DNA from 2 places in the Desulfosporosinus meridiei DSM 13257 genome. Region 1 is predicted to be linked to the other one. Evidence: riboswitches for the same ligand, from Rfam matches in the RefSeq annotation. Region 1 holds a riboswitch; the other holds the start of a gene.

What was found. Region 1 has a riboswitch for cobalamin ahead of DESMER_RS10515 (hypothetical protein). Riboswitches for the same ligand answer to the same signal wherever they lie in the genome.
Region 2: linked by a shared signal. The riboswitch ahead of DESMER_RS02330 (energy-coupling factor transporter transmembrane component T) and the one ahead of DESMER_RS10515 (hypothetical protein) in region 1 are both predicted to bind cobalamin.

Annotation. Positions count from the first base shown of each region.
Region 1 is NC_018515.1:2,287,963-2,291,382, forward strand. Features, by position in the region: gene DESMER_RS10505 (EamA family transporter) at 1-238, opposite strand, end outside; gene DESMER_RS10510 (AraC family transcriptional regulator) at 355-1,077, opposite strand; cobalamin riboswitch at 1,804-1,980, shown strand; gene DESMER_RS10515 (hypothetical protein) at 2,077-2,817, shown strand; gene DESMER_RS10520 (ECF transporter S component) at 2,835-3,350, shown strand; gene DESMER_RS10525 (ABC transporter ATP-binding protein) at 3,368-3,420, shown strand, end outside.
Region 2 is NC_018515.1:500,997-504,416, reverse strand. Features, by position in the region: gene DESMER_RS02335 (ABC transporter ATP-binding protein) at 1-584, opposite strand, end outside; gene DESMER_RS02330 (energy-coupling factor transporter transmembrane component T) at 566-1,444, opposite strand; cobalamin riboswitch at 1,813-1,996, opposite strand; gene DESMER_RS02325 (class I SAM-dependent methyltransferase) at 2,240-2,983, opposite strand; cobalamin riboswitch at 3,166-3,347, opposite strand.

The sequences.
Region 1 (3,420 bases):
CAGCCATACACCCGGCTGCGAGGAATGTGGTTCCCTTGAACCAAAGGGAATTTCCCACCAAAGCTCCCCGCCGCCAGGCAAAAATTAAAAGAGCCGCTCCTCCTACCGCCAGGCGAACCGATCCGATGGACAATGGCGATACGCCGGGAGGGGCAAAGAATTGGGCTGTGCCTGTTGTTCCCCAGAGCACCGCCGCAGCCAACACTAAGCTAGAGAACAAAGTTTCATTTTGCTTCATTATTTTCTCCTTTAGCTGATTTCACAATTTGTCATAATATAGTAAAAGAGCAGCTTCTTTTTAGATAATAATAAAGCAAAGTCATAAAGTTATTTTCACCGGGATTAGGATTTTTTTTAGCGTATCTTCATATTGTTCCGCCGGTATTCAGCTGGAGTTATACCTTCGATTTCTTTAAATACCCTATCAAGAGAAGACTGGTGGACATATCCGACTTCCCAAGCAATCTGTAAGATATTAAGACTTGTACCAAGAAGCAGTTGTTTTGACTGCTCAATTCTCACTTTTTTCAGATATGCCATCGGGGTACAGTTCATAATGCCTTTGAACCATGAACAAAAATAACTAACGGTGTAATGTTCTAAAGAAGCGAGCTTCTCCAGGCTTATCTGTTCGTTATAGAATTTCTGAATATATTTAACTGACTCCGGAATCTGATATTCTGTCAAGTAGGTATTAAAAAAATGAAAAAGAGAACTGATCCTGGATGATTCGATTTTACCTTGACCAGCTTCACTTAAAAGAAGGAATCTAATGGCCTTCCATTTCTCATCCATTACATAGTTTTGTCCACTTGGAAAATTGTCCAATACACCCAATTGAAACATGAATCGGGGAATATCCAATACTAGAAATTTGTTGTTCTGCTTCGCCCAGAAGGTATGCTGGCAGGAAGGGGGAAGTAAAAACAAACGGGCCTCATCTAACTCTAATTCCTTACCGGCGGTCTTTATGTTCAGAACTCCCTGAAGCGGCAGTATTAACTGTACAAAGCTGTGGTCATGGGTGTTCATGACTTCGGTATATGTCCTATTTTCACAAATTATTCTATTATCCACTGCTGCCCCACCTTTAAAAAGCATTAGGGTGACCATAACACACTTCGATTATATATTATATTATAGGGTTCATATACAACTACCCCGGTTTTAATTAACTGGACAAACAGGCTTGTTACGATCAATATATAATTAACAAATTTGAGTTTAATGCTTAGTACCTTCGAATGACCATGATAGACGTTGAAAATGCTTAATTTTGGGTATTTCATATTTGTAATGGATAAGGAAGAAAACTATAATGTTAGGTTCATTTGCGGGGAGAGAATAATATTATTGTTCAAATTCGCCGACGCAGGCGAATTTGAACATTTTTGATTCCGCCTTTTTATAACGTTAATTACAGATAGGAAAATTAGAGAAATGGGACTCAACGCGAAAATTCCCATAGCGAATTGCAAATCCTAAATTGAGAAACCTTACAAGATTTGAACTTTGATGAATTTAGAAACTGTAAAAATGAAAGGAGGGCTGAACGCCAGAGAAACAAAGACCTATATCAGAATAGGTGTTGGTTTTTTGTTTCTTGATTTTTTATAAGTTCGGAGAACATAGCTTAAAGGAAAAATATAGATAAGTGTAGAAGCAATAAAGTGTGGGAGGATATTCAAGGGACTACAGGCAAAAATTTATATATGGGGTGTAAATTTGAAGTGTGGGAAGTATTGTATACTTAGTTTAAAAAAGTCTTGTAATCCTTAGCATCTTGTATTAAACTACGATTAATTCAATAGTTTAGTTATAGGTGCCCTTTAATTGAGGGTGAATAGGGAACCGGGTGAGAATCCCGGGCGGACCCACCACTGTATAGAGGAGACTTATGCATTTGCCACTGGGAAACCGGGAAGGCGCATACTGTCGGTGATTCTAAGTCAGGAGACCTGCCTATAATGTTGGATTCATGAATTAAGGTAAAGTTCATGGTCAATTCTCTTGTTAATATAACAAGAGAATTGACTGTGAACTTTTTATTATCTTCGGAAAGGGGGAAGGAACGGAATGGGATTTCTGGGTAGGGATGTTGAAGTTGTTTCTATCAACGAAACCCAATATCTGCTGGCTGCCTGTGACTCATGCGGGGCAATTGGTATGAAAGACTTAGATGCCTATAAGATTTCTTGGTTCATTACAGGGAAGTTGACCACAAGGGTCGCTCTTTTAGAAGTTATATCTACCGGTGGTGTAGCCCAAATGATCACTGTGGCGATTTCCAATGAGCCGTCTCCGGCGGGGGATGAGCTAATAAAGGGGGTGAAGGACGAACTGGAATCGGCTGGATTAGCCGACCTGCCCATTGTGATCAGTACGGAAAAAAACATGCCTACTCAACAGACAGGTCTGGGAGTGAGCGTCATTGGTGTTGCTGAAAAGTCAAATTTGCGCATTGGTACTTCTCAACCAAGGGATTACGTCTATTGCCTGGGACTGCCTAAGGTAGGCCCGGAACTTAGCGATCCAGAGGATCCGGAAATTGTTAACGTCAAAAGTGTCCGAGCACTTATAAAAAACTCATGGATTCATGACATAATACCAGTAGGTTCAAGGGGCATACGATTGGAGGCAGAACAACTTGCAGCCTCTATCAATACTCGCTTGCAAGTTGAACAAAGCTGTACCCTGGATTTGGGAAAGTCAGCCGGTCCGTCTACATGTTTGATTTTTTCCTCGGCAGAGGTTTTAGATGCGAACTATATTAGGGAGTTAAACTTGCCTTTAACAAGAATCGGCGAGTTGGCTTAATTTTAGGAGGGAATTTTATGCAAAGCTTAGGAAGAGAAGAACAGGAATTGAAACTATCTCCTTGGAATGTAAAAAGACTATCTATCATGGCAATTTTTATTGCCTTAAGTGCGGTTGGGGCACTTATTAAGATCCCCAGTCCCGTTGGTACTATCGGGATGGATTCCGCACCCGGTTTTTTTAGCGCTTTAGCCTTTGGGGGAACCACCGGAGGGATTGTCATTGCTTTTGGCCACATGTTGACCGCAGCTGTAAACGGTTTTCCCATGAGTATTCCTGTCCACTTATATATCGCTTTACAAATGGCTTTATGGGCCGTGGCTTACCGCTGGGTGAATGAAAAAATCGGCTTGATTCCTGCGGTCATCGTCGGAATACTCCTTAATGGTGTGGTATCCGCTTTTGCTATGCTGCCTATGATGGGGATGGGAGGAGTTTTAGGATTGTTGCCTTTCCTGGCTGTTGGGGCAGCTTTAAACGTGATTATCTCCGCTGTTGCATATAAAGCAATTAAAGGAAGCCGGCTCATTTAAGCTTGAGGTGAAAAATATTGATAGAACTTAAGGATCTTTCTTATACTTATCCAAATGCTTCGGAGCCCAG
Region 2 (3,420 bases), 1.8 Mb from region 1:
ACGGTCACTTCTAACTCTCGATTGATCTTAGCAATGGTTGCCAGAAAATCTTGGGCTGCAATGGGATCTAACTGAGCCGTTGGTTCATCCAGGATCAGTATCTTAGGCTGCATGACCATCACTGATGCTAAATTCAGGAGTTGCTTTTGGCCGCCCGACAATTCATCCACGGATTTTCTAAACCAGCCATTGATGCCGAAAAAGCTGGCCATTTCTGCAACCTTGCGGCGAATTTCAGGTGTACTCAGTCCCAGATTTTCCAAGCCAAAGGCCAACTCATGCCATACAGTATCGGTTACTAGTTGAGTCTCAGGGTTTTGCATGACAAAGCCAATTTCAGCAGCTGAGATTTTCTGATCTAATTGCTCAACATCTTTGCCCTGATAATACACCTTCCCTGTCCGCGTGCCATGGGGAGCGATTTCACGTTTTATCTGCCTTAAAAGTGTACTCTTTCCGCAGCCGGACACACCGCAGACCAGAATAAACTCTCCTTGGTTAATACTTAAGTTCACATTGGAGAGGGCCTTTTCCAGGGTCTTGGGATAGGAAAAACTCAAGTCTTTTATTTGTAAGAACGCCATTTGTAACTCTCCTTTACCTCAATAATAATCGGCAATAATGCCAATGCGGCAAAGACAAAATACAGCACAATAGCCTGAATTGATAGATTTACAGGCTTAATTGAGGGATAAAACTGCAAGGTACCGTACCCTAAAAAATACCCTGCCAAGCATATTGCCCCTAAGACACTGATCACAGCCAAAACCAAACCATCCCGCTTATCAAACTTAAAAAGTGAAAAGGTCGTTCTGTTTTTTAACCCATACCCTCTGGCCTTCATAGAATCAGCGGTTTCAATGGCATCCTCCATGGACCAGCTCAACAGTATGGAAATGACTCTCATACCTTTCTTGACTCTCTCCCTAACATTTCCAGTACTCTGATCCAAGCCTATGGTATGTTGAGCATTACTAATAGTCTTGAGTTGATATTTTAGTTTAGAAGTCATTCTCATACTCATAGTAATCAGCAGGGCAACTGCCGGAGAAATCTTAGCAAATAGATATAAAAATTTATCCGCTGTAATTACTTTATTGTAACAAGAGAACCAGGCCAAAATTGCAATCAAGGATACCGCTGAACATATCCCATAAAGCACCGCTTCTAAAGTAATAGGATTGTCCATCAAGTAAAATAATACGGTTCTTCCGCGATGATTTAATAAGGGGTTAGCGATACTGATGAACAAAAACATTGGCAGGTAAAATAAAAGACTAAACTTGACACCCTTACGCCCATTAAGAATTATTGATAAAATCAGGGCGGGAATTAAGGTTAACCCCAGAAAAACCGGATGCAAAAAAAGCATGGTGAAAATTAGCATGACTGCAAAAAATATAAAGCTTACTGCTGGATGAAATGTAGTGAATGCTCTGTTCAATCATCTCTCCCCCTTCCCCAAAGTCACTTTATCTTCCTGTTTGTGGTTCGCTTTTATAGTGTCCTGAACTGCCATTCCTCAAACTTGATCACCTGAAGAAGCACCCCCGGAACCCCCAAATCGTCCTGTCCTGTTAAATTCTTTGCGAAATTTTCACCCTTGGCTAGCATTCCTAAAGTATTCACCTATAGACTACTTTCACTTACATCCCAGTTTGTCTAATCCACATCTCTTTACTTCACCTAAATCCGTTTGCTTAAATCTGATCACTAAAAAAGCTCCTCAACGTTGTTGAGAAGCAAAAAACACTAATAAATATTGACACTGTGCGGTCAGCATTTTTAACACCTCCCCTATCTTCCGTAGGTTCTGCGTGGTTGCAATGAGCAGGTCTCCTGGCTTAAGTTCATCGCTGCCTTACGTCTTCCCGGTGGCCCAGTGACATCTTTGTAAGACCGCTCACTATCACAGTGGCGGGACCGCGTCAGATTAACTGACTTTCCTTTTCAATACTTTCTCTCAAGAAAGTATACTCATTGCTCATTATTAAGTTTTCCCGGATTTCAGCAATTTTATAATATTCTAGCTTTTCATTCTACAAGTTTTTATTCAACAAAAATTGTGGAATCCCTGCTGTTTTCTTTCTCTTACAATTAGTTATTATTTACTAAGACAGGAACAAAGAGAATTTAAGCAGATTGTGCCGTTATGGCTTAGCTCTTCCAAAAATGAAAAGCCCCAATTCTGATGCAAATCTTCAGATTTGGGACTTTTACTTAAATTAGCTTCCGGACATTATTTTGTCGCACAAATAGCGAACATTGGAGTTGGATAGTACAAGATCTGTTCGAGTTCACTAAAAACCCAGGGGCTAATATTTTCCTCAACTTCAATTTGTTGAAAGCCGCAGCGCCGAAATGCACCATGATCCCAAAGTGGCCGTCTTTCATAGGATAAGGGCATTCCCCGAGCAATTGCCTCGCTTACTTGCTGCTCGAAGATGCTGTTGTCTTGATAACCTTTCTTGATAGCCAGGTGCCGATACTTATTACATTGTCGTTGCAAGTCCGGATTGTTAAGGCGTAAATACCAATTAGCGTCAAACACCAATACCTTACCGTACGGTTTTAAAAGTCTAAACCATTCCTGATACACTTCCTGCGGGTGAAGGGAAAGTCCCAGGGCATTTCTTGCAACAATCAAATCAACACTTTCATTGGGCAGGTCAATAGCATGAGCCTCGGCTTTCAAAAAGCGTATGTTCTTTCCTGAGGCCTGAGCGTTTTTCTGAGCTTGTTCCAATCTATCTGAATGCCCATATATTGCTGTAACTGAATAATCCAGCCCGGCTAATAATATTGCCAAAAAGCCATCTCCGGTTCCTACATCTAACACCTGCTGGTTTTCTCCGCGCCCGACATATTTAATCAACAATGACTTCCAAGCTTCTTTTTTAGGGCAGGCTCGATCATCTTGAACGGATTTGCTCTTGCCGGTTTCCTGCCTATCCCAATAGCCTTCAATGCCATGTTCTAACATACGTTTCTCTCCCCATCCCTGTAATTTAATAGTTCGACTTCTTCAGACAAGAACAAGATAGCACCTCAGAGAGCTAAAAAAACCCTTTACAGATACCTGTAAAGGGTTATGACTGACTCTATTAATCGGATTAAGTTGCTGACAACCCGACATAAAGAACACCTCCCCTATCTTCCGTAGGTTCTGATTAATCTAAACGAGCAGGTCTCCTGGCTTAAGTTCATCGCTGCCTTACGTCTTCCCAGTATCCCAGTGACATCATGTAAGGCCGCTCACTATCACAGTGGCGGGACCGCGTCAGATTGACTGACTTCCCTATTAATACTTTCACTTAAAAAAGTATACTCGTTTATTGGTATGAAGTTTTTTTCAGCCTAGCACTAGATGTTAGATTTGTCAATCTTTAATACCAAAAATTCGTCCTGCTTATTATAATT